Actinopolymorpha singaporensis: one gene and its partner. The protein of the gene in region 2 binds, or shares a complex with, the protein of the main gene of each other region. Links are inferred from orthologs where the notes say so. Each region holds a gene or a part of one and is shown on either strand. Other genes may lie near its edges.

What was found.
Region 1: rplL (region 2) and rpmE share a complex: the UniProt entries of both Escherichia coli proteins name them as parts of the 50S ribosomal subunit. The link is inferred for Actinopolymorpha singaporensis from one-to-one orthologs.

Annotation. Positions count from the first base shown.
Region 1 is NZ_LT629732.1:6,070,592-6,085,254, forward strand. The notes cover bases 460-3,348. They hold rpmE (50S ribosomal protein L31), read right to left. Parts: upstream 2,072-3,348; coding sequence 1,847-2,071; downstream 460-1,846. Other genes in these bases: prmC (peptide chain release factor N(5)-glutamine methyltransferase), read right to left, coding at 460-549; prfA (peptide chain release factor 1), read right to left, coding at 607-1,689; rho (transcription termination factor Rho), read right to left, coding at 2,237-3,348. Outside these bases: more of prmC, read right to left, coding at 1-459; more of rho, read right to left, coding at 3,349-4,354; thrB (homoserine kinase), read right to left, coding at 4,692-5,717; thrC (threonine synthase), read right to left, coding at 5,788-6,867; BLU27_RS27210 (homoserine dehydrogenase), read right to left, coding at 7,029-8,357; lysA (diaminopimelate decarboxylase), read right to left, coding at 8,532-9,932; BLU27_RS27220 (class I SAM-dependent methyltransferase), read right to left, coding at 10,002-11,051; BLU27_RS29365 (hypothetical protein), read right to left, coding at 11,048-11,845; BLU27_RS29665 (glycosyltransferase), read left to right, coding at 12,146-14,446; BLU27_RS27240 (glycosyltransferase), read right to left, coding at 14,443-14,663. UniProt on the Escherichia coli protein: Binds the 23S rRNA.
Region 2 is NZ_LT629732.1:2,932,000-2,946,595, forward strand. Bases 6,514-9,335 are described here. They hold rplL (50S ribosomal protein L7/L12), read left to right. Parts: upstream 6,514-7,642; coding sequence 7,643-8,029; downstream 8,030-9,335. Other genes in these bases: BLU27_RS13365 (hypothetical protein), read left to right, coding at 6,514-6,683; rplJ (50S ribosomal protein L10), read left to right, coding at 6,969-7,589; BLU27_RS13380 (ABC transporter ATP-binding protein), read left to right, coding at 8,255-9,283; BLU27_RS13385 (MlaE family ABC transporter permease), read left to right, coding at 9,280-9,335. In the rest of the region: BLU27_RS13325 (adenosine deaminase), read right to left, coding at 1-713; BLU27_RS13330 (pyridoxal phosphate-dependent aminotransferase), read right to left, coding at 715-1,986; preprotein translocase subunit SecE, read left to right, coding at 2,424-2,684; transcription termination/antitermination protein NusG, read left to right, coding at 2,762-3,604; rplK (50S ribosomal protein L11), read left to right, coding at 3,657-4,088; rplA (50S ribosomal protein L1), read left to right, coding at 4,201-4,911; BLU27_RS13360 (hypothetical protein), read left to right, coding at 5,158-5,790; more of BLU27_RS13365, read left to right, coding at 5,787-6,513; more of BLU27_RS13385, read left to right, coding at 9,336-10,053; BLU27_RS13390 (MlaE family ABC transporter permease), read left to right, coding at 10,055-10,861; BLU27_RS13395 (MCE family protein), read left to right, coding at 10,865-12,316; BLU27_RS13400 (MCE family protein), read left to right, coding at 12,313-13,407; BLU27_RS13405 (MCE family protein), read left to right, coding at 13,367-14,449; BLU27_RS13410 (MCE family protein), read left to right, coding at 14,446-14,596. UniProt on the Escherichia coli protein: The binding site for several of the GTPase factors involved in protein synthesis (IF-2, EF-Tu, EF-G and RF3). Is thus essential for accurate translation.

The DNA of each region.
Region 1 (14,663 bases), 3.1 Mb from region 2 along the record:
CACCAGGTCGACCGTGCCGTCGAGGTCGGGGAACGCCGTCGCCGCGTCGCCGCGGACCAGCGTGACGTCGGTGCCGGCGAGGTTGCGTTCGGCCCAGGCGTGCGCGTCCGGGTCCAGCTCGACGGCGTACACCCGTGTCCTGGGCACCTCCCCCGCGATCGACCCGGCGATCGCCCCGGACCCGGTGCACAGGTCGACCACCACCGGGGCGTCGGCGAGGCCGGCCAGGGCGCCGATCGCCCAGTCGACCACCACCTCGGTCTCCGGCCGCGGCACGAAGACGCCCGGACCGACCAGGAGCTCCAGGTGGCGGAACGGCGCGGTGCCTGTGAGGTGCTGCAGGGGCTCACGGTCCGCCCGGCGGGCGACGAGCTCGGCGTACCGGCGTTCCTGGTCCGGGCTGAGGTCGACCGACGCCCACGCCAGCCGGGACCTCGGAACCCCCAGCAGGTGGGCGAGCAGCGCCTCGGCGTCGTGCCGCGGCGAGGCGACCCCGGCCTCGGCGAGGCGGCGGGCCGCGGGCTCCAGAACCGTGCGGGCGGTGGTCATCGTCCTGTGCTCACTGGGCTCGGGTTCACCGGGTCGGTACCGATCGGCAGGCGCGGCTCAGCCGGCCTGGCTCTCCAGCGCGCCGAGGCGCTCACGCTGGTCGGCCTCCTGCAGCGCCGCGATCACCCCGTCGAGTTCGCCGTCGAGCACGTGGTCGAGGTTGTAGGCGGTGTAGCCGACCCGGTGGTCGGTGATGCGGTTCTGCGGGAAGTTGTACGTGCGGACCCGCTCGGACCGGTCGACGGTGCGCACCTGGCTGCGACGAGCCGCGGCGGCCTCCTGGTCGGCGGCCTCCTGGGCGACGGCCAGCAGCCGGGACCGGAGGATCCGCAGGGCCTGCTCCTTGTTCTGCAGCTGGCTCTTCTCGTTCTGGCAGGAGACGACGATTCCGGTGGGTACGTGGGTGATCCGGACGGCGGAGTCGGTGGTGTTGACGCTCTGCCCGCCGGGTCCGGACGAACGGAAGACGTCGACGCGCAGGTCCTTCTCCTCGATCTCCACGTCGACGTCCTCGGCCTCGGGCAGCACCAGAACGCCCGCCGCGGAGGTGTGGATGCGCCCCTGGGACTCGGTGACGGGCACCCGCTGAACCCGGTGGACGCCGCCCTCGAACTTCAGCCGTGCGTACGGCGTCTCCCCCGGCTCGGCGCCGTTGCGTCCCTTCACCGCCAGGGTGAGGTTCTTGACGCCGCCGAGGTCGGACTCGGCCACGTCGAGCGTTTCGGTCTTCCAGCCATGGCGTTCGGCGTAGCGGAGGTACATCCGCACCAGGTCGCCGGCGAACAGCGCGGACTCCGCGCCGCCCTCGCCGGCCTTGATCTCCAGCAGGACGTTCTTGTCCTCGTTGGGGTCGCGGGGCAGCAACAGCAGCCGGAGGCGCTCGGCCGCCGCCTGCTCCTCACCGGCCAGGCGTTCGGCCTCCTCGGCGAAGCCGGCGTCCTCCCCCGCGAGCTCCCGGGCGGCCGCCGCGTCGTCGACCAACTGCCGCCATGTGTTGTGCGCGGCCACGATCCGGCCCAGCTCCGCGTACCGCCGGCCGACCTTGCGCGCCGCCGCCTGGTCGGCGTGGATCGCGGGGTCGCCGAGGCGGCGCTCGAGGTCGGCGTGCTCGGCGAGCAGCGTCTCGACGGATTCGAACACGGAGGCCTCCTCAGGGGCGGGTACGGGCGGAGCGGGCGGAGCGGGCGGAGTGACCCGGGCACCTCGGGTCGTCGGCGTACGGCGCGGTGGGTCGCGGACGCAAACAGCGCCGGCCAGGGGGACCCGGAAAGGTCCGCCGGCCGGCGCTGAACGCTCGCTACTTGCTCTTCTTGCCCTGGGCCTGCGCGTAGCGCTTCTCGAACCGGGCCACCCGGCCACCGGTGTCGAGCAGCTTCTGCTTGCCGGTGTAGAAGGGGTGGCAGTTGGAGCACACGTCGGTGTGGATGCTGCCGGAGGTCGACGTGCTGCGCGTGGTGAACTCGTTGCCACACGTGCAGGTCACGGACGTCTCGACGTACTGGGGGTGGATGTCAGGCTTCACGGCTTTCCTCCGCTCTCGGGGCACCGGGTCGTCGCGCCTTCGGACGGGACGTGAACCGGGGCCGGCGAATCAGTGTGCCATCTGGGCGCCACGACTGCTCAACCGACCCGGCCCCGCCCGCATTCCCCTGGGAGGTGCGGGCGGAGCCCCGGTCGTGGGTCGAGGTCAGTCGTCGTCGCGGCGGTCGCGGGACGAGGACGGCGCCGTGGGCATCGTCTTGTTGATCTGCATGAGGAACTCGACGTTGCTCCGGGTCTGCCGCAGCTTCTCCAGAACGAGTTCGAGTGCCTGCTGCCCGTCGAGCCCGGACAGGACCCGGCGGAGTTTCCAGACGATGCCGAGCTCCTCCTTGCCCATGAGGAGTTCCTCGCGCCGGGTGCCGGAGGCCACCACGTCGATCGCCGGGAAGATGCGCTTCTCGGAGAACTCCCGCCGCAGCCGCAGCTCCATGTTGCCGGTGCCCTTGAACTCCTCGAAGATGACCTCGTCCATCTTCGAGCCCGTCTCGATCAGGGCGGTCGCGAGGATCGTCAGCGATCCGCCGTTCTCGATGTTGCGGGCCGCGCCGAAGAACCGCTTGGGCGGGTACAACGCGCTGGAGTCGACACCACCGGAGAGGATCCGCCCGCTGGCCGGAGCCGCGATGTTGTACGCACGGCCCAGGCGGGTGATCGAGTCCAGCAGGACCACCACGTCGTGGCCGAGCTCGACCAGGCGCTTGGCCCGCTCGATCGCCAGCTCGGCGACGGTGGTGTGGTCGTCGGCGGGGCGGTCGAAGGTCGAGGCGATGACCTCGCCCTTGACCGTCCGCTGCATGTCGGTGACCTCCTCGGGCCGCTCGTCGACGAGCACGACCATGAGGTGGGCCTCGGGGTTGTTCTGCGTGATCGCGTTGGCGATCGCCTGCAGGATCAGCGTCTTACCGGCCTTCGGCGGGGAGACGATCAGACCGCGCTGCCCCTTGCCGATCGGCGTGACGAGATCCATGATCCGCGTCGTCGGGTTGTTGGCGTCGACCTCGAGCCGCAACCGCTCCTGCGGGTACAGCGGCGTGAGCTTGTTGAACTCCGCCCGCTGCTTGGACAGTTCCGGGTCCGCGCCATTCACGGTGTCCACCCGGATCAGCGGGTTGAACTTCTCCCGCCGCTCACCCTCGCGGGGCTGCCGGATGGCGCCGATGATGGCGTCGCCCTTGCGCAGGCCGTACTTCTTGACCATGGCCAGCGAGACGTAGACGTCGTTCGGGCCGGGCAGGAAGCCGCTGGTGCGGACGAACGCGTAGTTGTCGAGGACGTCCAGGATGCCCGCCACCGGGATGAGCACGTCGTCCTCGGACAGCTGCGGCTCCGGGTCGAAGCGGTCCCGGCCGCCGCGCCGGCCACCGTCGCGGTCGCGGCCACCACCGCTGTCGCGGCCACCGCCGCCGTCCCGGTCGCGGAAACGGTCGCGCGAACGCCGCCGGCGACGCCGGCCGCTGCCGTCCTCGTCGTCGTCGTTGCGGTTGCCCCGGCCGCCGTCGCGGTTGGAGTCGCGGTTGTCGCGGTTGTCGCGGCCGTCGCGGTTGTCTCGGTCGCGGGTGGTGTCGCGGCCGTCGCGGTCCCGGGACTCGCGGCTGTCGCGGTTTCCGCGACCGCCTTCCCGGTCACCCTCGCGGTTGTCGCGGGACTCGCGGTTGTCCCGGTTGGAGTCGCGGCCGTCGCGTCCGTCGCGGCCGGTCTCCTGGCCGGCGTCGCGGCCGGACTCGCGTCCCGCGTCGCGCCGGTTGTCCCGGCCGCCGTCGCGGTCGGTCTCCTGCTCGTCGCGTACCCGCTCGGAGGTCGCGTCGGCGGACGGCTGCTCACTTGCCGCCACCTGGGCACGGGCCCGGCGGCGCTGCCCATGGCCGTTGGCCGTGGGGTCGGGCTGGGCGTCCGGCCCAGCCGCGGTGTGGTCACCGGCCGGGGTGTCCCCGCCGGCGATGTCGATCTGGGTCTGCTCGCCGCGCCCCCGGGCACGGCCCGCCCGCTTCGCGGCGGGACGGGCGGCAGACTCGTCCGAACCGGCAGGTGTCGGAGCGCCGCCGGCCTGCGCCGCCTTGATGGCGTCGATCAGCTGGGACTTCCGCATCCGCGCGGTCCCGGTGATGCCGAGGCCCTGCGCGACCTGCTGCAGTTCGGCGAGCACCATCCCCGACAGGCCACTCGCGCGACGCCGCGTCCGGGTGGGTCCGTCCTCCTGGGACGGCTGACCGGAGACAACGGAGCCGGGAGCCTGCGAGGTGGTGAGATCGGTGGTTTCGGTCACGTGAGGTCCTTCCCACGCGTGATGTCGGCCGTGGTGATCGCGTGCCAACCTGTCGATTGCCGGCGAATGCCGGGTCCTCCCTGGTGGAGCTCGCGCGCTGTGCGCACGAGGTGGATCTTCTCGACGAGTCCGGGTCCGCCGGCTGTGCCCTTGTCCGCACAAACAGTGCACAAAACCACAGAGGGGACGCCACAGAAACTGTTGACAGCGAAGAAACGCTTCCCGGATTCGTGGCGAGATGGCGCCAAGCCATAACATGGGCTCGGGCTCGTCACGGAGCCTAACAGAATCTCTGGGTTCTGGCTGCTCCCCCCTGTGAACATCCCTCCCGGCGTTCTCATTCCCCGGCCGCGGTCCAGGTCACCCGCCCGCCTGCGCGATCCACCGGGAGCACGTACACGGCCCAGCCCTCGGGCGCGCGGGCGCGGAGTTCCTCCTCACCACCGGGCCGGGCGAACGCCAGCACCGTCGGACCGGCGCCGGAGATGACCGCCGGATGGCCGCGTTCTCGCAGGTCAGCGACCAGGTGGGCGGACTCCGGCATGGCCGGGGCCCGGTAGTCCTGGTGCAGCCGGTCCTCGGTCGCGGCCAGCAGCAGAGCCAGGTCGACCTCACCGGCGGGCGGAGCACCGAGGACGTCGGAGGCGCCCACAGGGCCCGCGGGTGGACCGGCCGTACCCGGGGTTCCGGTGAGAGCAGCCACGAGGAGCGCGGCCCGGCCCGCGTTGGCGGCGGCGTCCGCGTGCGGGACGACCCCGGGCAGCAGGCCGCGTGCGGTCCGGGTCGAGAGTTCGGTACGGGGCACGAAAACCACCGGCTGCACCCGCGCAGGTTCGAGGCGTACCGCTCGTCCGGCGGTGCGCCCGGAGCCGCCCCGTATGTTCGAATCCGTCATCCAGGCGATCGTCAAGCCGCCACGCAGGCAGGCGGCAACATTGTCCGGATGACCTTCGAGTTCGGTCGCCAGCGCCAGCGCCTCGGTGTCGTCCATCCCGGACGCTCCGGACTCGACCAGGGCCCGCCCGGCCAGTACGCCCGCCACGATCGCGGCGGCGGAGGACCCCAGCCCGCGTCCGTGTGGAACGCGGTTGGTGCACGTCAGAGCGAGTCCTGGCGGCTGGCCGCCGAGCCGGTCGAGGGTCGCCCGCAGGGCTCGTACGACCAGATGGCTCTCGTCGGTGGGCACGTCGCCGGCACCCTCGCCACGGACGGTGACCGAGAGACCGCCGGGCGCGAGCCTCACCTCCACCTCGTCGTACAGTCCGAGCGCGAGGCCCAGCGCGTCGAAGCCCGGGCCGAGGTTGGCGCTGGTCGCGGGCACCCGGACGCGAACCCGCCCGGGCACGAACGTCGGCGCACCCATCAGCGCCTCTCCTCCCACCGGACTTCCCGCCCGGCTTCCGCTCCGGCTTCCCGCCTGGCTTCCCACCCGATCAGCGCAGCTCCAGCGCTCGGGCGGTGGCTTCCGGGTCCGGGGGCACGACGAGCTTGACCAGGTCCCCGGCCGCCGCCAGCGCGGTGTCGACGTCCTTCAGGCCGTGCCCGGTCACCGTGATCACGATCCGTTGCCCCGGATCGACCAGGCCCTCGGCCTGGGCGCGCAGCAGTCCCGCCACGCCGACCGCGGAGGCAGGTTCCACGAACACGCCCTCCCGGGCGGCGAGCTTGGACTGTGCGGCGAGGATCTCCTCGTCGGGTACGGCGTCGATCCGGCCGCCGGACTCGTCCCGGGCGGCGACCGCCTGGGTCCAGCGAGCGGGGCGGCCGACCCGGATCGCGGTGGCGACCGTCTCCGGGTGCTCCACCGGTTGGCCGGCGACGATCGGCGCGGCACCGGCCGCCTGGAAGCCCCACATCCGCGGGAGGCGGGTGGCGTGCCCGGCGGCGGCGTACTCCTGGTAGCCCGCCCAGTAGGCGGTGACGTTCCCGGCGTTGCCCACCGGCAGGAGGTGCAGGTCGGGCGCGTCCCCGAGGACGTCCACCACCTCGAACGCCGCGGTCTTCTGCCCGGCCAGCCGGTAGTTGTCCTCGTTGGCGGAGTTGACCAGGACGACGGGGTACTCCTCGGCGAGGCCGCGGGCGAGCCGCAGGCAGTCGTCGAAGTTCCCGCGGACCTGCAGCAGGCGGGCCCCGTGCACGATGGCCTGGGCCAGCTTGCCCTGCGCGATCCTGCCCTCCGGCACCAGCACGACCGGTTGCAGGCCCGCCCGCGAGGCGTACGCCGCGGCCGAGGCGCTGGTGTTGCCGGTGGAGGCGCAGACCACCATCTTCACCCCGGCCTCGGCGGCCTTGGACACCGCGACCGTCATGCCGCGGTCCTTGAAGGAGCCCGTGGGGTTGTCACCCTCGACCTTGATCCACACCTCGCAGCCGGTGACCTCGGCAAGCCACGCCGAGGGGACCAGCGGCGTGCCCCCTTCGCAGAGGGTGACCACCGGCGTGTCCGGACCCACCGGAAGCCAGGAGCGGTACTCCTCGATGACACCTCGCCAGGGCCGAGGCACCGTAACCACCACGCCTTCTGTTCGATGACCTGCTGTTCGGGAGTGGTTCGTCCCGGACCGCGTTGTTCGGGAGCGTTGCTGTTCGGGCGTTGCCGTTCGGGAGGTCTGCGTGCGATCGCCCGGGTGTACGGCGGCTGGTGCGTGGCGGCCCGGTTCGGCCGGCCCCCGGCTCACCTGTCGCCGAGCCCCTCCACCCGCATGACGCTGGTCACTTCGCGCACGCTGTCCAGGTCCTCGAGCTCCTCGACCGTAGCGGTGAGGGCACGGTCGGGCGCCTGGTGGGTGACCACCACGAGCTGCGCGTCGGCGCCGCGGCCTTCCTGGCGTACGGTCTGGATCGACACGCCGTGGCGGGAGAACGCGTTGGCCACGCTGGCCAGCACGCCCGCGCGGTCGTAGACGTCGAGGGAGATGTGGTAGCGCGTCGGCGTCTCCCCCATCGGGTGCACCTCGAGCTGGGCGTAGGTCGAGGCGGCCGCGCCGCGCACCCCCTGCACGCGGTTGCGGGCCACGGTCACCAGGTCGCCGAGCACCGCGCTGGCGGTGGGCGAGCCGCCGGCTCCCGCGCCGTAGAACATCAGCTGCCCCGCGGCCGCGCTCTCCACGAACACCGCGTTGTACGCCCCGCGCACGCTGGCCAGCGGGTGCTCGCGCGGAATCATCGCGGGGTGTACGCGCACCCCCACGCCCGTGCCGTCGGCGGCGAGCTCGGCGATGGCGAGCAGCTTGACCACACAGCCCATCGCCCGCGCGCTCTCCACGTCGACCGAGCTGACCTGGGTGATGCCCTCCCGGTGGACGTCGGAAGCCAGCACTCGAGTGTGGAACGCCAGGCTCGCGAGGATCGCGGCCTTGGCCGCCGCGTCGAAGCCCTCCACGTCGGCGGTCGGGTCGGCCTCGGCGTAACCCAGCTCCTGCGCCTCCTCCAGCGCCTCGGCGAAGCTGGTGCCCTCGGTGTCCATCCGGTCGAGGACGAAGTTGGTGGTGCCGTTGACGATGCCGAGCACCCGGCGTACCCGGTCGCCGGCGAGGGACTCCCGCAGCGGGCGGATCAGCGGGATGGCCCCGCCCACGGACGCCTCGTAGTAGAGGTCGGTGCCCCGCTTCTCCGCGGCGGCGAACAGGGTCGCGCCGTCCTCGGCGAGCAGGGCCTTGTTGGCGGTGACCACGGAGGCGCCGTTGTCCAGCGCGGCGAGGATCAGCGAACGCGCCGGCTCGATGCCGCCGATCACCTCGACCACGAGGTCGATGTCGGTACGCCGCACCAGGGCGTGCGCGTCGGTGGTGAACAGAGCCGGGTCGACCGGGACGTCACGGTGCCTGCCACCCCTGCGCACGGCGATCCCGGCCAGCTCCAGCGGCGCGCCGACGCGGGCGGCGAAGTCGGCCTGGTGCTCGACGAGCAGGCGGACCACCTCGCTGCCGACCACACCGCATCCGAGCAGGGCGACCTTCAGCGGCCGGTCCGGCTTCGGCGGTTCCGCGGACTGCTCCACCATCTGTTTTCGGCCTCTCGTCTCCCTTGTCGGCGTTCTGCCCGTCCAGTGTCGAAGACGCCGCAGATCCTTGCGCGCTGCGTCCAGAATTCGAGACGTCGTCTCAGTTCACGGTCACGGCAGTCCGTACCACCCGTCGGCCGGCCGTCCGGTCACCCAGGTCACCTGGTCAACCGGTCACCACACGTCCAGCCGCATGAGATCCTCCTCGGTCTCCCGCCGGACGACCACCCGGGCCTCACCGGCCCGCACCGCGACCACCGGCGGGCGCGGCACGTGGTTGTAGGTGCTGGCCAGTGAGCGGCAGTATGCCCCGGTCGCCGGGACGGCCACCAGGTCGCCCGGCCGGACGTCGGCGGGGAGAAACTCGTCCTTGACGACGATGTCGCCGGACTCGCAGTGCTTGCCCACCACCCGGCTCAGGGCCGGCGGCGCCGACGAGCGCCGGGAGGCCAACGTGCAGGAGAAGTCCGCGTCGTACAACGCGGTGCGTACGTTGTCGCTCATCCCGCCGTCGACGGCGACGTAGGTGCGCACCGCCCCCGCGTCGAGTTCGACCCGCTTCACCGTGCCGACCTCGTAGAGAGTGAGGACGGCGGGACCGGCGATCGCGCGCCCCGGCTCCACTGACAACCGCGGCTTGACGACGCCGTACCCGTGGCACTCGTGCTCGACGATCGCGGCGAGCTCACCGGCCAGCTGGGCGGGCGACTCCGGGTCGTCCTGAGTGGTGTAGGCGATGCCGAAACCGCCACCGAGGCAGAGTTCGGGCAGGTCGACACCGTGCCGGTCGCGGACCTGCGCGTGCAGCCCGACCACCCGGCGGGCGGCGATCTCGAACCCCGCGCTGTCGAAGATCTGCGAGCCGATGTGGGAGTGCAGGCCCCGCAGCTCCAGGGACGGCTCGGCCAGCACCCGGTCGACGGCCGCGGCGGCGTCGCCACCGGCCAGGGAGAAGCCGAACTTCTGGTCCTCGTGGGCGGTCGCGATGTACTCGTGGGTGTGTGCCTCGACGCCCACGGTCACGCGTACCAGCACCGGCGCGGTGACTCCGCGGTCGGCGGCCAGCTTCGCCAGCCGGCTGATCTCCTCGTGGGAGTCGACCACGATCCGGGCCACGCCGGCGTCCAGCGCACGGGTTAGCTCGGACTCTGACTTGTTGTTGCCGTGGAAGGCGATCCGGTCCGCCGGGAAGCCCGACCGCAGTGCCACCGCCAGCTCTCCGCCGGTGCACACGTCCAGGCGCAGCCCCTCCTGGGCGACCCAGCGGGCGACCTCGGCGCACAGGAACGCCTTGCCGGCGTAGTAGACGTCCCATCCGGCGAAGCCGTCGCGGAAGTCCCGGCAGCGGGCACGGAAGTCGTCCTCGTCCACGACGTAGGCCGGGGTGCCGAACTCCTCCGCAAGTTTCGTGACGTCGACACCCGCGACGGACAGAACACCGTTGGCGCCCTTCGTCACGTTGGCGGGCCACAGGGAAGGGGTCAGCGCGTTGGGATCGTCCGGCGCCACCAGCCAGGCCGGGCCACGGTGGCCGGCGCCGGCGTGCAGCGCACCGGCTTCGTGGGCTCTACTCACGCAGACCATCCTGACGGCTGCGCCCGTACCGGGTGAGACCGGGGCGGGCGGTAGCTTCTGGTTCCGCCCTCAGGTCCTGCGCAGCAGCGCGGCGTTCTTCTCCAGGCTCACCCGCTCGGCGCGGTAGTCGGGACGCGCGGCGAGCCAGCGTTCGAGCACCTCCTGCTCGTCCGGCCGGATCAGGTCGTCCAGCACGACCACGGCGTCCGGGCTCAGCTTGTCCACCAGCAGTGGGAACGCCGGGAACCGCGCGTGCGGGCCGACCTCGCCGGGTGGGCCGTCCACGAACAGCAGCCCGATGCCGTCCAGCTCGTCCCACGCCTGCCGGGAGTACCACTGGTACGTCGTTCCGTCGACCTCGACCGGCTCCAGCGGCGCGTACCGCACCTCGACGTACTCCGCCAGGTCGTGGCGCAGCACCGTCGCCCACGCCGACTCCACGAAAGGCTGCTGGTGTTCGAGCGAGATCACCCTGCCCTTGATCTCGAACCGGCGCAGCAGCATGGCCAGCCACAGCGTCGACGTCCCGCTGCCGCACTCGACGACCAGGCTCGGCTCCTCGCGTTCGACCAGGGTGGCCAGCAGGAGCAGGAGGTCCGGGGAGGACGCCCAGCCGCGCGTCGGCGGCATCGGCCGGTCGACACCGCCCACCGCGTAGAGATTGTGCATCGCCTCGATCTGCCGGAACGTGAGCAGCAGGTCGACGGCCACACCCTTGCGGGTCCGGGTGATGACGTCGGCCGCCGCCGTCCGGAACTTCGCGTCGAACTCCTCCCGGTGCGGCAGTGCGTCGACGGTGGCGCGCAGCGCGCCGAGGTCGGTGGCGATCGACGGGGTGAGGTCGGCGAGCCCCTCGACGCGCTCGCCGACCTGGGCGACACGCTGGGTGTGGCTTTCCAGGATCGCCGTCTGCCGGTCGAGCAGCGCCTTCTGCCGGTCGAGCCGGGCCAGCACGGTGCGGTGCTGGCGGTGGGACTGCACGAGCCCGGCGACGAGGGGGGCGAGCGCGACCAGGACGACGGTGGTGCCGGAGGAGGGCCGGGCGAGGATGGCGTACGCCGCGGCCGCGCAGACCCAGCCGAGCAGCGCCAGGACGATCCACGTCCTGCAGGGCTTCATCGGGAGGTCCGGCCGATACGGCGGCGCAGGCCGCCGCGTGCCTGCCAGTAGCGCAGGGTGAGCGCGCCCAGCTTCGACGACCGGAGCCGCCTGTGCTGGCGGTCCAGCGTCTCGAACCGGCGCCGGAGGTCGGTGTGGTCGCGTTCCAGCCGGGACCGGGCGGCCCGCTCCGCGGCGAGGTCGGCACTGAGCCCGGCCAGGTGACGCAGCAGGGCGGCCTCGCTGCCGGCGCGGTCGGCGAGCGCAGCCTCCTGATCGGCGCGCCGACTCCGCTCGGCGAGGTCGAGGGTCCGGGTCATCGTCGCCAGCCGGCCGGCCACGTCGGAGCCGGCGGAGGTGCCGGAGTCGCCGAAGTGGTCGTGGTCGGGGTGGTCGTCGTCGGGGTGGTCGTCGTCGGCCTCGGTCTGCGAGTGAGGCAGACCGGCGTCCTTGCGCAGCAGGGCGCACGGCCGGTCGGCGAGCAGGGCGAGACCGACCCAGCGCACGCCGGGTTCGGCGGGCGGCGGAGGTGGCGAGGTGTCGCCGTGGCCGGCGGGCACGACCGCGAGGTGACCTCCCGGGCGCACGCACCGGGCTGCGGGCGCGAGCACACCGGCGGCGCCGCCTACTCCCAGCGCCGGGCCGTCGATCACGACGGCGTCGTAGGACTCGTGGTCGACGAGGTCGAGGTCCTCGGGCCCGGCGATCGTCGCCCGCTCGAACGGAAGGCCGAGCCCCGGGGTCGTCGTACCGGACGTCACGAGCAACAGCCGACCGACGGCCCACCGCCGCGCCGCGATATCGGCGAGGTCCATTGATTCCGGATCCGCGAATTCGCGATCGCCGGGGATCGACTTTCTCAACTTGGGTGCGGAATATGGCACCGTCGTCCTCCTGCCACCAATTGACGCGGCCACCGCGCCAGACACCGAGCCCGCATCCTGCGGAATGCGGGCAGTGGATTCATCCACACGTTGATACCGTACGCGCGCTACGTCACAACGCCTGGCAGGCTTGCGGAGTGGGTGTTCCAGCGCCGGCAGGCACCGCAGAGTGTGGTCGACGAACGGCGCCGGGGTCAATTGCCCGCGCCGTCGACAGAAAAAGGAAAACACGTGGTGAACAACAGGGCGACGAACCGAGAAGAAAGCCCGACGAATCCGGGTGACAGGCCCTGGGTCGCGCATTCGGATACCCGGCCGGTCGACGAGTCGGTGGTCGCCAACTGGACCCGCGCCCTCCGGGACGCCCGACCGGCCACTCCGTCGAACGCCGGGGCGAGCGTCGGGGCGCAGGCACCGTCGGGGCCAGGCTCCGGCGACCTCTCGCCCGGCGTGACCGTGGTGGTACGGGCCGGCGCGGGCGAGGACGTCTCCGGCTGCCTGCACGCACTGGCCGGGCAGGTGTGGGTGGCGGACGGAGAACTCCGCGACGTGCTGGTGGCCGTGGACGGGCCTGCCTCGCCCGAGGTCACCGACGCGGTGCGCAGCCTCGCCGGGGCCGCTCACGTGTCCGCCGCCCGGGTGGTCGACTCGGCCCGGCCGGGCATGCTGTCCGCCCGCGACGTCGGTCCGGCCGCCGCCCGTACGACCTTCACCTGTTTCCTCGACGCCACCGACCGCCCGGTCCCGGAGTTCGTCGCCTCCCTGCTCACCATCGCCGGACCGGCGGTCGTGGTCGCCGCGGCGGAGCGTGCCGGCGCGCAGGCTCGGCTCCCCACCACCGTCGCGGGCACGCTGGTACCGACAGCCACCGCACGGCAGGCCGCCGCCCGCACGTCCGGCAACAACGGCACCGGCAACAACGGCACCGGCAACAACGGCACCGGCAGCAACGGCACCGGCGTGGACGCCGCCCCGGGGCTCACGCCACACGCGGACGCGTTGTTCCTCGCCACGCTGGTCGCGGCGTACGACTGTCAACTCCGCCTTGCGCCCGTCACCGGGCCCCTCTCCGCCGCCGGTGAGGTGCAAGACCACCAGCAGGCCACGCCGCCGGCGGAGCCCGCTCTCGACGTGACCGCCCAACTGGACTTCCTGCGCCGTCTCGACGTGGTGGGCCGTGGCGCCGCGCCCGAGGCTGTCGCGCTGATCCGTGCCCACCTGGACGCCGAGGTCGACCGGCTCAACGCGCACCTGCGGGTTCACCCGGACGACCACGCCGAGGTGGTGGCGGCACTGGACGGCCACGCCTTCGACTATTTCCCGTACGACCGGCTCAACCGCGGGCGCGCCCGGGCGCTCGCCGTCGCCTACTGCTTCGCGCCCTACAACGACACCAGCGCGGTCGTGATGGCCAAGCGGGTGCGTGAGCGTCAGGACGTCGTTGACGCGGTGTTCAACGCGATGGACGGCAACCGCGAGCAGGATCCGAGCATCCGCCGGATCAGCGGACCGTACGTCGAGAACGAGATCGCCACGGACACCCCGACGTACTTCTCCCACTGGGGTGCGATCGAGGCGTACTGCTCCGCCGGTATGGAACGAATCACCGAACTCGAACGCCGGAAGGGCCCGTACGAACGCGTCTACAGCCGGGTGATGTGGCCCGCCTCGCACTTCCTCGCCGCCGCGTACAAGCTGCACAACCCCGCGACGGCCTGGACCGCGGAGTTCTCCGACCCGGCGGCGCGCGACGTGCAGGGCAAGCCGCGCGTCTCACCTCTCGGTGACAGCGACCTGCTCGCCCGGGCGGCCGAGCGGATCCGGACGCTCGGGCTGCCGGTGCTGGAGTCGGACAACGTACTGGACTGGTGCGAGTACCTCGCGTACGCCCTCGCCGACCGGCTGGTCTTCACCAACCCCAACCAGCTCGACTACATGCTGAGCTACGCGCCCGTGCCGCAGATCGCGGCGACGGCCCGGGAGAAGGCGGTCATCTCGCCACACCCCACCCTCCCCCCGGCCTTCTACGCCATGGCCGACCAGGCGTACTCCCTCGAGCCGGGCATCGCACACGTCGGCTACTTCGGCAACTTCTACGCCACCCGCGGCCTGGGCGACGTGCTCACCGCCCTGGCGGAGCTGGAGCCGGCGACCCGCGAGCGGCTCCGGCTGCACGTCTTCACCGGCAAGGCCGACGCACTGCGGGCCCACGTTGCGGAGCTCGGGATCGCGGAGCTGGTGCGGATCAACCAGTACGTGCGCTACCTGGCATTCCTGAACCTGGCCTCGAAGTTCGACTGCCTCGTCGTCAATGACGCCTTGACGTCGGACACACACGCCAGGAACCCTTACCTGCCGTCGAAGTGGAGCGACTACGCCGGCAGTGGGCGGCCGGTGTGGGGCCTGGTCGAGGACGGCAGCCCGATGAGCACCAGGCCGCTGGACCACCTGTCACCCGTGGGTGACGTGGCCGCCGCCCAGGACGTGCTGCGCAAGCTCGCGGCGGCCGCGAGCGAGTCCCGTACGCCCTAGGGTCCGAGCAAGACCTCGCGGAATCTCGGCTCCACGGCCCGCCAGTCGAAGTGCTCCACGACGTACTCCCGGGCGGCGGCCCCCGCCTCCGCGCGCCGCTCCGGGTCGGCGTGGGCAAGGATCCGCGCCGCCGCCTCCGCGGGACTGCGGACCACCCACTCGGCCGGGAAGATCCCGCTCGCGCCCGAGTAGTCGGCGTACATCGGCCAGTCGCGCA
Region 2 (14,596 bases):
AGGGCGGGATCCTCCACGGTGCGCACGCCGTGGCCGACCCGGGTCGCGCCGAGCAGGTCCAGGCAGCCGCGCACGCTGTCCGGGCCGCACAGTTCGCCGCCGTGCGGCATCGAGCCGAGCCCTGCCGCGGTCGCGATGGAGAACGCCCGGGCGAACTCCTCCGGCCGCCCCCGGCGCTCGTCGTTGGACAGCCCGAACCCGACCACGCCGTGCCCGGCGTACTGCGTGGCCAGCCGGGCGAGGGTGCGCGCGTCCAGCGGATGCCGGGTCCGGTTGGCGGCGATCACCAGCCCGACGCCCACGCCGGTCCGGTCGGCGGCCTGGCGTACGGCGTCCAGGACGAGCTCGGTGAACGCGGTGATACCGCCGAACCGGCTCGCATAGCCGGAGGGGTCGACCTGGATCTCCAGCCAGCCCGACCCTTCGCGCGCCTCGTCCTCGACGGTCTCCCGCACCAGCCGGCGTACGTCGTCGGCGGTGACCAGCACCGACCGGGCGATGTCGTACAGCCGCTGGAAGCGGAACCAGCCCTTCTCGTCGGTGGCCAGCAGGTGCGGCGGCCACTCGTCCCGCAGGGCCTCGGGCAGGTGGAGGCCGTGCTGCCCGGCCAGCTCGACCAGCGTCTCGTGGCGCATCGACCCGGTGAAGTGCAGGTGCAGATGCGCCTTCGGCAGCGTGTCGAGCGGGCGCACCTCGGGCCGGGCTCCGTTCACCTCAGCTCTGCGCCTCGGACAGCAGCTTCTGGATCCGGGTGACGCCCTCCACCAGGTCGTCGTCGCCGAGGGCGTACGAGAACCGCAGGTAGCCCGGCGTGCCGAACGCCTCGCCCGGGACGGCCGCGACCTCGACCTCCTCCAGGATGAGCTCGGCCAGCTCGGCGGAGGTGGCCGGCCGGCGGCCGCGGATCAGCTTGCCCAGTGCGCCCTTCACCGACGGGTAGGCGTAGAACGCGCCCTTCGGCGTGGGGCAGGTGAATCCGGGCACGTCCGACAGCAGTTCGACGATCGTGCGCCGGCGCCGGTCGAACGCCTCCCGCATCGTCGCGGCCGCGGACAGGTCACCGGAGACTGCGGCCAGCGCGGCCCGCTGGGCGACGTTGCTGACGTTGCCGGTGGCGTGGGACTGCAGGTTGGTGCCGGCCTTCACCACGTCGGTGGGGCCGATCAGCCAGCCGACCCGCCAGCCGGTCATGGCGTACGTCTTGGCGACGCCGTTGACCACGATGCACCGGTCGGCGAGCTCGGGCACCAGCACCGGCAGCGACGCGGACTTCACGCCGTCGTAGGTGAGGTGCTCGTAGATCTCGTCGGTGATCACCCACAGGCCGTTGTCGGCGGCCCACTGGCCGATCTCGCGCAGCCGCTCCACGGGGTAGACCGCCCCGCTGGGGTTGGACGGCGAGCACATCAGCAGGACCTTGGTCCGCGGGGTGCGGGCGGCTTCCAGCTGCTCGACCGTGACGAGGTAGTCCTGGGTCTCGTCGGCGAGCACCGGGACCGTCACGCCGCCGGCCAGCCCGATCGACTCGGGGTACGTCGTCCAGTACGGCGCGGGGAGCAGTACCTCGTCGCCCGGGTCCAGCAGGAGCGCGAACGCCTCGTAGACCGCCTGCTTGCCGCCGTTGGTGACGAGTACCTGGGCCGGCGTCACCTCGTAGCCGGAGTCGCGCTCGGTCTTCGCGGCGATCGCCTTGCGCAGCTCGGGCAGCCCACCGGCCGGGGTGTAGCGGTGGTTGCGCGGGTCGCGGCAGGCCTGCGCGGCCGCGTCGACGATGTAGTCGGGGGTGGGGAAGTCGGGCTCGCCGGCGCCGAAGCCGATCACGGGTCGCCCGGCCGCCTTCAGCGCCTTCGCCTTCCCGTCGACCGCCAACGTGGCCGATTCGGCGATGGCGGCGACCCGGGCGGCGATCCTTGCCCGGTCGCTCGCGGGTGCTGCGAGGGACTCGTCTACGGCCGGCGTGGGCGGGCCGCTCTCAGGGCTGGTCATGACAGTTATCGTGGCACCTCGCGTGCGTGCGAGCGGTGGCGGGGCGAGAGTGTCGGCGAGTCGGCGGCGGTACAAACCGCCCGGGTCGGTTCGACCTTCCGCGCCGTGACCCCGTACACTCTTCCATCGGTGGTCTGAGGACCTCTCCGAAGCGTGCCCGGGCGACTCGGTCCCGAGCGCGCCACGTGGAGGCTTTCCGATCTCCGTAGGGCAGTGGCTCAATTGGTAGAGCACCGGTCTCCAAAACCGGCGGTTGGGGGTTCGAGTCCCTCCTGCCCTGCAGGCCTCGGCCGGCCGGCCGAAGTCGCGCGCGTCGCCCCCGGCGGACGATGCGTGGGTGGTAGCACTAACGGGGACGTTCGTTCGTTCCTCATGTAGTGCGACCTCCCAGCCCGGACGGAGTGTCCGGCCGGGCCAGAGGACCGGTGAGGACGAAAGTGACGGAGACCCGCGGATCCACCGCGACCCCGGAGCGTGCTCGCCCGGACAAGAAGGGCGAAAGCGGCGGGAGTCACGCCGCGCGCGTCGGCCTGTTCTACCGCCAGGTGGTGGCTGAGCTTCGCAAGGTCATCTGGCCCACCCGTGACCAGTTGACGACCTACTGGTCGGTGGTGCTGGTCTTCGTGCTCGTGGTGATCGCGATCGTCTCGCTGCTCGACCTGGGCATCGGCCAGCTGATGTTCAAGATCTTCGGCTGACGGCGCGGACGCCACCCTGGAGCCCCGCAACACCGCCGGACGATCAAGAAATCGCTGAAGAAGACGGAGTACCAAGAGTGTCCGACCTCGACGACGAGATCCGCGACCTGCAGCGCGCGGATTCGGAGCAGGCAGCTGCCGCCGCCGACGCCTCGGCCGGCCAGCCTGCCGACGAGGCCTCCGCCGACTCCGAGCAGCCCAGCCCCGAGACCAGCCCCGGGACCAGCTCAGAGACCAGCTCCGGGATCGGTTCCGAAACCACCCCCGAGGCGGGCGCCGAAGAGTCCGGCGACGCCGCGGCCGAGGAGTCCGACGAGGACGCCGAGCCCACCGCGGAGGACGCCCTGGCGGAGTTCCAGGCGGCCCTGCGGTCCAAGCCCGGCGACTGGTTCGTGATCCACACCTATTCGGGCATGGAGAACCGCGTCAAGACCAACCTCGAGAACCGCATCCAGTCCCTCAACATGGAGGACTACATCTACGAGGTGGTCGTCCCCCAGGAGGAGCGCGCGGAGATCAAGAACGGCCAGCGGCGAATGGTGCGTCGCACCGTGCTCCCCGGCTACGTGCTGGTCCGGATGGACCTCACCGACGAGTCGTGGGCAGCCGTCCGGCACACTCCTTCGGTGACCGGCTTCGTCGGCCACGCTCACCAGCCGGTGCCGCTCGGCCTCGACGAGGTTGAGAAGATGCTGGCCCCGGCGGTCGAGGAGACCAAGGAGCCCGACAAGAAGAAGAAGGCCGAGGTCGTCGACTTCGCCGTGGGCGACTCGGTCATGGTGGTCGACGGACCGTTCGCGACACTGCACGCGACGATCACAGAGCTCAACCCCGACGCACAGAGGGTGAAGGCCCTCGTCGAGATCTTCGGCCGGGAGACCCCGGTGGAGCTGTCCTTCACGCAGATCCAGAAGGTCTGACGGCCCCGGCCGGACTCTCGCCCCTTTCACCACCCAAGAGGACCCGAACACCATGCCTCCGAAGAAGAAGATCGCCTCCGTACTCAAGCTCCAGCTGCAGGCTGGCGCCGCAACCCCCGCCCCGCCGGTGGGTACGGTGCTCGGCCCGACCGGCATCAACATCATGGAGTTCACGAAGGCCTACAACGCCGCGACGGAGTCCCAGCGGGGCAACGTCATCCCCGCCGAGATCACGATCTACGAGGACCGGACGTTCACCTTCGTCACCCGGACCCCTCCGGCCGTGGAGCTGATCAAGAAGGCGATCAGCCTCGACAAGGGTTCCGCGACGCCGCACACCGCGAAGGTCGGCACCATCTCGCGCGCCCAGGTGCGGGAGATCGCCGAGACGAAGATGCCCGACCTGAACTCCAACGACATCGAGGCCGCGATGAAGGTCGTCGAGGGCACCGCGCGGTCGATGGGCGTCACGGTCTCCGAGTAGCCCGTACGCCTCCGTACGCACGTACAACCGGCCGGACTCCGGTCCGGCGTCCTGGTGGGAGGGCCCGCGCTGGCCCGCACCACGACTCCACCATCCGACTCCAGGAGTGTTCATGAAGCGCAGCAAGTCCTACCGCGCGGCGGCCGAGAAGGTCGACCAGGCCGTCCTGCACGACCCGCGCGAGGCGGTGGCCCTGGCCAAGCAGAACGCCGGCAAGAAGTTCGACGAGACCGTGGACGTCGCGATGCGTCTCGGCGTCGACCCCCGCAAGGCCGATCAGATGGTGCGCGGCACCGTCAACCTTCCGCACGGCACCGGCAAGACCGCTCGGGTCCTGGTCTTCGCCACCGGACAGAAGGCTGAGGACGCCACCGCCGCCGGCGCCGACTACGTGGGCTCCGACGACCTGATCGAGCGGATCCAGGGCGGTTGGCTCGACTTCGACGCCGTTGTCGCCACGCCGGACCTGATGGGCAAGGTCGGCCGGCTCGGCCGGGTGCTCGGCCCGCGCGGTCTGATGCCGAACCCGAAGACGGGCACCGTCACCCCCGACGTCACCAAGGCCGTGACCGACATCAAGGGCGGAAAGATCGAGTTCCGCGTCGACCGGCACGCCAACCTGCACTTCATCATCGGCAAGGCGTCCTTCAGCGAGGACCAGCTCGCGGAGAACTACGGCGCCGCCCTCGACGAGGTGCTCCGGCTGAAGCCGTCGGCTTCGAAGGGCCGCTACATCCGCAAGGTCACGCTGTCGACCACGATGGGCCCGGGCGTTCCGGTCGACCCGGCCAAGACCGTCTCGACCGCTGAGGCCTCGGCCTGACGCGATCCCGTCCAGGACGCCCTCGCACCTCTCGGTGCGGGGGCGTTCTGCCTTTTCGGTGGTTCTCCGTACGCCGGATGCCTGGTCGTCCGGCGAGCGGAAGTCGTCGCCGTGCCTGGGCAACGCCCGGTGACATTTGTGCGTCGGGCCATCGTCGACGCTTCCGGGCGCTGATCACTCGCTGTTAGGATATGAGCGCTTTGTCGCGGACGGGTGGCGAGGCGACGGGCACACACGGGGGTACGCGTGCGCTTCACAGCTGGACTGGCCAACAGACGATCGACGACCAGGGCGGTCGCGGTCGTCGCCGGTGTCGTTCTCGGGTTGTCGGCGTCGGCGTGCGGCGGGGACTCTCCGCAGCCGGCGACGATGGACACTCCGACCGCGAAGTCCACCCCCACGAAGTCGGCCACACCGACCCCGACTCCGAGCCCGTCGGCCAGCCCGACCAAGCCCGGCAGGATCGAGACGTTCGGTCCGGCGCCCACCGGACCGGAGGCCGCAGCGGTGAGGGCGTTCGTGACGAGGTACGTCACTACGGTCAACAAGGCGATCGAGAACGGCGATGTCTCCACGCTTCGCCCGATGTACACCAGCGGATGCCTTGACTGCGTACAGCTCGCCGCCAGCATCAGGTCCACCTACAGCGGTGGCGGGAAGTTCAGCGGCGGCCTCTACACGCAGAACCACGTCGAGGTGTTCTCCAAGTCCGGCGGGACCTACATGGTTCGCGTACGGTCACTGTCCACCGCCTGGAAGCAGTACAACTCCGCCGGCACGGTGATCAACCAGGGGCCCGCGGAACGAGTCACCTACACCTACGGCGTGCAGGAGATCAGCGGCAACTGGCAGTTGACAGCCGGGGGGAAGTCGCAATGAGGGCAACGAGGAGAGTCATCGGCATCGCGCTGGGCGGTTTTCTCCTGACGGCCTTCGGGCTGGTGGCGCCAGAGGCGTTCGCCGACATCCCGCGCGGGGACGTCGGCTGGCAGTACAGCGAGTCGGGCAGGGGCTACTACCAGCCGCCCAGGGGAACGCCCGCGCCCTCGCAGCCACCCGGTCCGAACGACTGGGTGCAGGAGGTCCTGATCAACCAGCCGGCGTGGGACTGCCAGGGCGCCGGGATCGGCGACTGCGACCCGCTGGCCATCTGGTGCAACCCTGACCTGTCACCGGATCCGCGTGAGCCGATCTACGTCCGTTCGGTCGTCCGCTATCAGTGGAAGGATCGCGGCGACCGCGCCAAGTGGCACGGGACGGCAGAGTGCTACCCCACGCCGGAGTGGGTCCCGATCGAGCAGCTCAGCTACGACTTCAAGTACGAGATCCAACGGAACCTGCCCAGGCCGAAGATCTCTCTGCACCCGGCTCCCAGGACGTTGGTCAACCTGCCGACGATCGTGTCGGTCGACGACCCGGGAACGCAGACCTTCGACATCACGGTGCCACCGTCGCAGGGACGCCACTTCGAGTTGCACGGGCAGATCACCGCCACTCCGGACTACACCTGGACCTTCTCCGACGCCAACGGAGGCGCCCACACCGTCAAGGGTGCAGGCCGGGAGTTCGACGGCACGCTTCCGGACGGCCACCCGGGCTACTACGTGACGAACACCTTCGGCGCCGCCGGTGAGGGCAAGGTCCACCTGCAGGTGCGTTGGACGGGAACGGTCGTCGTGGACTCCGTCCCACCGCAGCCGATCGTGCCGGTCACCTTCGACGTCGACGCCAACGTGCAGGTGGTCGAGTCCCACCCGGTTCTCAGACGATAACCGGGGGCGATTTGGTGGCTGGGGGAGCCGTCCCGTATTCTGGCGGCTGCCGAAGACCGCTGGTTGCCTCCCTCCGGGGTGGCTGAAGGTCCCGCACGTCGGGCGGCCCGCGCAGGCGTCACGTGGCAACGAAGTCAAGATCGGGTTTCCGGGTCGCGGTCCACCGCGAGCGGAGTCCTGGCCCTCGAGTTCGTGTTCGCCCCGTACGCGTGCGTACGGGGCTTTTCGCATTCTGCGGGTTTCCTCCCGGGCCGCGGTCGCAGGCCACCCCGAGGAAGGAGATCCATGGCGAAGCCGGACAAGGCAACCGCCGTCGCAGAGCTCACGGACCAGTTCCGCGACTCTGCCGGAGCGGTCCTGACCGAGTATCGCGGACTCACCGTGAAGCAGCTGCAGGAACTGCGGCGCTCCATCGGTGACAACGCCAACTACGCCGTGGTGAAGAACACGCTGACCAGGATCGCGGCGAAGGAGGCGGGAGTCGAGATCGCCGACGAGCTTCTCGTCGGCCCCTCGGCCATCGCGTTCATCAGCGGCGACCCGGTCGAGGTCGCCAAGGGTCTGCGTGACTTCGCCAAGGCCAACCCCAATCTCGTCATCAAGGGCGGCGTGCTCGAGGGCCGGTCCCTCGCCGTCGACGAGATCACCAAGCTCGCTGACCTCGAGTCCCGCGAGGTCCTGCTCGCGAAGCTCGCGGGCGCGATGCTGGCGTCGCTTTCGGGCGCCGCCTCGCTGTTCCAGGCCCCGCTGTCGCAGGCCGCCCGGCTCGCCGAGGCGCTGCGTCAGAAGGTCGAGGAGGAGGGCCCGGCCGCTGGCGCTGCCGACACCACCTCCGAGGCCGACGCCGAGGCCGCACCGGAAGCCAGCTCCGACGCGTCGGACGCCGGCGAGTCCAGCGAGTCCTGACCTGACCAGGACTGACCGTCACCACTGCACGACACACGGAAGGTACGCCACTCATGGCTAAGCTCAGCAACGACGAGCTGCTCGACGCGTTCAAGGAGATGACGCTTCTCGAGCTCAGCGAGTTCGTCAAGCAGTTCGAGGACACCTTCGGCGTGACCGCGGCCGCTCCGGTCGCCGTCGCGGCGGGCCCCGCGGCCGGCGGTGCCGCGCCCGAGGCCGAGGAGGAGAAGGACGAGTTCGACGTCATCCTCGAGGCTGCCGGCGACAAGAAGATCCAGGTCATCAAGGAGGTGCGCACGCTCACCAGCCTCGGCCTGAAGGAGGCCAAGGACCTGGTCGAGGGCGCGCCGAAGCCCGTCCTGGAGAAGGCCAACAAGGAGACCGCGGAGAAGGCCAAGGAGTCCCTCGAGGCTGTTGGCGCCAAGGTCACCCTGAAGTAAGGGACGTTCGCACGCGGTCCGCGCGACCGCGGTCGTCTGTCTGTGCAGAGGGCGGTCACCCACCTGGGTGACCGCCCTCTTCCCGTCCGCGGACCGCACATTCTGTCGTCCGCACGGCCGTAACCTCGCCGACTCCGGCTCGTTGAGGAGGCGTGTGTATCGGTCGCCGCCACCGGGGGGTCTGCGGCGGCCGGTACGCACGCAGACCGGCGGTGAGGAGTTCTGGTGGGCGTCGAGATCCGGGTGGACGGGCTCACCAAGTCCTTCGGGGGCGCGCCGGTCTGGCGCGACGTCAGCCTCACTCTTCCGTCCGGTGAGATCAGCGTTCTGCTGGGGCCTTCCGGCACGGGCAAGTCGGTCTTCCTGAAATGCCTGGTCGGCCTGCTCAAACCCGACCGGGGCCACATCCTCATCGAGGGCCACGACATCGCCACCTGCCGGGAGCGGGAGTTGTACCGCGTCCGCAGACTTTTCGGCGTCCTCTTCCAGGACGGCGCGTTGTTCGGCTCGATGAACCTCTACGACAACGTGGCGTTCCCGCTGCGCGAACACACCCGCAGGTCCGAGAACGAGATCCGTTCGATCGTGATGTCGAAGATCGAGATGGTCGGGCTGCTCGGCGCGGAGCGCAAGCTGCCCGGCGAGATCTCCGGCGGGATGCGCAAGCGGGCCGGGCTCGCCAGGGCGCTCGTACTCGACCCCGAGATCATCCTGTTCGACGAGCCGGACTCCGGCCTGGACCCGGTGCGGACGGCGTACCTCAACCAGTTGATCGTCGACCTCAACCAGCAGACCGGCGCGACGTTCCTCATCGTCACCCACGACATCAACACCGCCCGCACGGTGCCCGACAACATCGGCTTGCTCTACCACCGGCACCTCGCGATGTTCGGTCCGCGGGAGATGTGCCTGTGCTCGCAGGAACCCGTCGTACGGCAGTTCCTCAACGCGCAAAGGGTGGGCCCGATCGGCATGTCGGAGGAGAAGGACGCCGACGAGCTCGCGGCCGAGGCGGCGGCCGGGGTGGAGCTGGCGGCGCTCCCGCCGATCCCGCTCCAGCTCGGGCCTTCCAACGGTGAACCTCGGCCCAGCCAGCGCCCGCCCGGGCAGTGGTGTGCCGACAACGACGTGACCCCGCCGCCGGGTTCGTTCGAGCCGGACCCTTCGTCCGCGGCGTCGCCCGTGCCCGCCTCGGCCGGGGCGGCCGCGCCGGCTGGGGCCGGGCCCGGGGTTGCCGGGGGAGACGGACCGTGAGCCGGCATCCGACGGCACCGCTGCAGGCGAGCGGCCGGCTGTTCGCGTTCGGACTGGACGTCGTGCGCGGGCTGCCGCGACGACCTTTCCAGTGGCAGGAGTTCGTCCGCCAGGCGTGGTTCCTGGCCGGGGTCACGATCGTGCCGACGGCGCTGGTGGCGATCCCCTTCGGTGCCGTCATCGCCTTGCAGGTGGGCGGCCTGATCAGGCAGTTTGGTGCCCAGTCGTTCGCCGGGGCGGCGATGGTGCTCGCCGTGGTCCGGGAGGCGTCGCCGATCGCGACGGCGCTGCTGATCGCCGGGGCGGGAGGTTCGGCGATCTGTGCCGACCTCGGTTCGCGCACGATCCGGGAGGAGATCGACGCGATGCGGGTGCTCGGGATCGACCCGCTGCACCGGCTGGTCGTGCCCCGGGTGCTCGCCGCGATGTTCGTCGCCGTCTTCCTCAACGGCCTGGTGAGCGTCGTCGGCGTGATCGGCGGCTACGTCTTCAACGTCGTCCTGCAGGGAGGTACGCCGGGCGCCTACCTCGCGTCGTTCACCGCCCTGGCGCAGCTTCCGGACCTGTGGGCAGGTGAGGTCAAGGCGCTGGTGTTCGGCCTGCTCGCCGCGGTGGTCGCGTCGTACAAGGGCCTTTCCGCCGGCGGCGGGCCGAAGGGCGTCGGCGACGCGGTCAACCAGACCGTGGTGATCACCTTCATGCTGCTGTTCTTCGCGAACTTCGTGATGCAGGCGGTCTACTTCCAGCTCGTCCCGCCGAAGGGTGCCTGAGGTGAGCGCTCCGTTGCGTGCCCTGGACACCCTCGGTGACCAGCTCGCCTTCTACCTCCGGGCGGCCGGCTGGATCCCCGCGACCGTACGCCGCTACCGGCGGGAGGTACTACGCCTGCTGGCCGAGGTGAGCTTCGGCACCGGAGCGCTGGCGGTCGTCGGCGGCACGGTCGGGGTGATCGCGTTCCTGGCGTTCTTCACCGGCACCGAGGTCGGCCTGCAGGGGTACGCCGCGCTCAACCAACTGGGCACCTCCGCCTACGCGGGCTTCGTGTCGGCGTACTTCAACACCCGCGAGATCGCGCCGCTGATCGCCGGCATCGCGCTGGCGGCGACGGTTGGCTGCGGCTTCACCGCCCAGCTCGGCGCGATGCGGGTCAGCGAGGAGGTGGACGCCCTGGAGGTGATGGCCGTCCCGTCGCTGCCGTTCCTCGTCAGCACGCGGATCGTCGCCGGGCTGCTCGCGGTCGTTCCGTTGTACGTCGTCGGGCTGTTCTCGTCGTACTTCGCGACCCGGCTCGTCGTCACCGCGGGCTACGGCCAGAGCGCCGGGACCTACGACCACTACTTCCACCTGTTCCTGCCGCCGCACGACGTGCTCTGGTCGTTCGGAAAGGTGCTGGTATTCGCGGTGCTGATCATCTCGATCCACTGCTACCACGGCTACCACGCCACCGGCGGCCCCGCGGGAGTCGGCGTGGCGGTCGGCCGGGCGGTGCGTACGTCGATCGTGGTCATCAACGTCGTCGACTTGGCGCTGTCGATGGCGATCTGGGGCGCGAGCACGACCGTGCGGCTGGCGGGGTAGGCGATGGCCGGTCGTACACAGTTCGAGAAGGTGACCCGGCGGCCCGGGCGCTCGGGTCGGCCCGGGCAGCCCGGGCAGTCTCGGCAGCCTGGGCAGTCGAGGTGGCCCTGGCAGGCCGCGCGACCCGGGCGGCCGGGTCGGCTCGGGCCGCGGGCGCTGGGGATCGTCTTCCTCGCCCTGCTGGTGGGCTTCGGCGGCCTGACGTACGCGTTCTTCACCCAGGCGTTCACCGACACGGCCGAGGTGACCCTGGAGACCGACCACGTGGGGCTGGAGCTCAACCGGCAGGCGGACGTGAAGGTCCGCGGCCTGATCGTGGGCGAGGTACGCCACGTCGCGTCCGACGGCCGCCGGGCCCGGGTCGACCTCGCGCTGACGCCGGACAGCCTGGCCGCCATCCCGGCCAACGTGACCGCCCGGATCGTGCCGAAGACGTTGTTCGGGGAGAAGTACGTCGAACTCGTCCTGCCGGCCAGGCCGTCTCCGCGCAGGCTCGCGGCCGGCGACGTGATCGGGCCGGACCGGTCGAGTGTGGCGATCGAACTCGCCGCCGTCCTCGAGGACGTCTACCCGCTGCTGCGCACCCTTCGCCCGGCCCAACTGAACGCGACACTGGCCGCGCTCGCCACCGCGCTGGAGGGACGCGGTGACCGGATCGGCGGCAACCTCACCCGGCTGGACGCCTACCTGGGCCGGCTCGACCCGCACCTGCCGCAGCTCAACCACGACGTGTCCGCTCTCGCCGACGTCGCGGACATCTACGCCGACGCGACCCCCGACCTGGTGCGGCTGCTGCGCAACGCCACGAAGACCGGGAGCACCGTCGTGGTCAAGCAACGGGTGCTGGAGGACTTCCTCACCGACCTCGCCGGCACCAGCGCGTCCACCCGGAGGTTCCTGGCCGACAACGAGGCCGGCCTGATCCGGGTCGGCGAGGTGAGCCGGCCCACGCTGGACCTGCTGGCGACGTACTCCCCGGAGTACTCCTGCCTGCTGGAGGGCCTGGCGAACTGGGTGCCCCGCATCGACGACGCGTTCGGCGGCGGCGAGCACTATCCGGGCAGTGCGCCCGCGCTGCACATCACGCTGGAGGTCGTCGACCAGCACCGCGGTTACGGGCGGCAGGACCGGCCGGCGTACGACGACGACCGCGGGCCGGGCTGCCGTTCGCTGCCGGACCCGCCGTACTCCCAGGCCGACCCGGCGCCGGGCAGCGGCGTACGGGAGGGGGTCGGCGGGTCCGGATCGGGGTCAGGTCCCGGGGCCGGCTCCGGAGCGGGGGCGCGGGCTCCGGTGTTCGACCTGTCCAGCGGGTACGCCGGCACCGCCCGGGAACAGCGGGTGGTCGACGCCCTGGTGGCGCCGGTGCTGCGCATCCCGCCGGGCGACGTACCCGACGTGACCACCCTGCTGTACGGCCCGCTGGTCCGTGGGACGCAGGTGAGCGTCGGATGAGCCGTTCGTTCCTGCGTCTCCAGACGATCCGCCCGAGGATCCGCCCGAGGATCTCCGACCGTACGACGGCGGCCGCCGCGGCCAAGCTCGCCGTGTTCGTCGTGGTGACGACGCTGGCCACGGCACTGCTGGCGGTCACCATCGCCAACGTCGGGCTCGGCGCGTCCCGGGAGTACCACGCAGTCTTCACCGACGTGACCGGCGTCGAGAAGGGCGACGACGTACGCATCGCCGGTGTCCGGGTGGGCGAGGTGCGTGCGGTGGACGTGCTGCCCGAACGCGGCGGCGGCGCGCTGGCCCGGCTGACGTTCACCGTCGCCGCGGACCAGGTGCTCGCCCGCAGCGTCCTGGCGACGATCAGGTTCCGCAACCTCGTCGGGCAGCGCTACGTGGCGCTGTCGGAGGGGGCGGGCGGCGCCGCACCGTTGCCGGCCGGCGGCACCATCCCGGTCGCCCAGACCCGCCCGGCGCTCGACCTGACGGTGCTCTTCGACGGCTTCAAGCCGCTGTTCGCCGCGCTGTCGCCGCAGGACGTCAACCAGTTGGCGTACGAGATCATCCAGGTGCTGCAGGGCGAGGGCGGCACGGTGGAGAGCCTGCTCGCGCACACCGCGTCCCTCACCAGCACCCTCGCCGACCGGGACAAGGTGATCGGCGACCTGATCGACCACCTCGACACGGTGCTGGCCACCGTCGCGAAACGCGACCGGAAGCTGTCCGCCCTGGTGGTCCAGCTGCAGCGGTTCGTGTCCGGCCTGGCCGAGGACCGCAAGGCCATCGGCGATTCGCTGGACTCGATCGTCACCCTCAACCGGCAGACCGCGGGCCTTCTCCGTGACGCCCGCCCGGACCTGCGTACCGACGTCACCCAGCTCGGCAGGGTGGCGGGAACCCTGGACGACAACTCCGCCCTGGTGGAGCGGACGCTGCGGCGGATGCCCGGCAAGCTCGACCGGCTCACCAGAACCGCGACCTACGGCTCGTGGTTCAACTTCTACCTCTGCGACTTCGACGGTCGGATCGTGCTGCCCACCGGCAAGGAGCTGCCCCGTGCGGGCCTGCACGTCACCGACGCGAGGTGTCAACGATGAGGTGCCGGGCGAGGAGGGGCCGGACGATGAGGTGCCGACGACGAACGGGTCGGCGATGAGGGGCCGGACGCCGCGCTACTACACCACCGTCGGCGCGGTGGGCCTGGTGGTGCTCGCCGCGCTGGTCTACGGCGCGTTCCACGCTGCCGACCTGCCGCTGATCGGCGGCGGTACGACGTACGCCGCGCGGTTCGGCGAGGCGGGTGGGCTCCGGGCGGACGACGAGGTGCGGGTCGCGGGTGTGAAGGTCGGGCACGTCCGCGCGGTCGAGCTCGCCGGGTCGCACGTGCGGGTGGAGTTCCGGATCACCGACGACCGTGTCCGGCTCGGACGCGACACCGGCGCGGCGATCCGGATCCGCACGCTGCTCGGCCGCAAGTACCTCTCCCTGGTGCCGGCCGGGCCGGGCCGGCTGGACCCGGCCAGGGAGATCCCGCAGTCGCGTACGGTCTCGCCGTACGACGTGGTGGAGGCGTTCAGTGACCTGGCCACCACCACCGGCCGGATCGACACCGCCCAGCTCGCCACCGCGCTGGACACGCTGAGCGCGACGTTCGCGGGTACGCCAGCGGAGGTGCGCGGCTCCCTCGACGGCCTGTCCCGGCTGTCGCGCACCATCGCCTCACGTGACGAGGAACTGCACCGGCTGCTCGCGCACGCCAACCAGGTGTCCCGGGTCCTCGCCGACCGCGACACCGAGCTCGTCGCGCTGGTCCGCGACGGCGACCTGGTCCTGCGTGAGGTGCGCGCCCGGCGGGCGCTCATCCACCAGTTGCTGGTCACCGCGCAGGAGCTGTCGGCGCAGATCAGCGGCCTGGTGGCGGACAACCAGGCCCGGCTGGAACCGGCGTTGAAGCGGCTGGCCTCCGTGGTCGGCATGCTCCGGGCCAACCAGGACAGCCTGGACCGCAGCATCCGGCTGCTGGCGCCGTTCCTGCGGGTGTTCACGAACACCCTCGGCACCGGACCGTGGTTCGACACCTACATCCCGAACCTCGTGCCACTTCCGGCCGCACCCCGAGTCCCCGGAGGCGGCCGATGACCCGGGTGCTCACCAGGCTGCGCGCGAAGCTGCGATCGACGGCGCGTACGGCGCCTACGACGAAAGCGCCGGCGCGCAGCCGGCAGTGGGCTCGTGAGCGCGGGCCGGCCGTCGCCGTCGTGCTCGCCCTGGCCGCCGTGGCCGGGC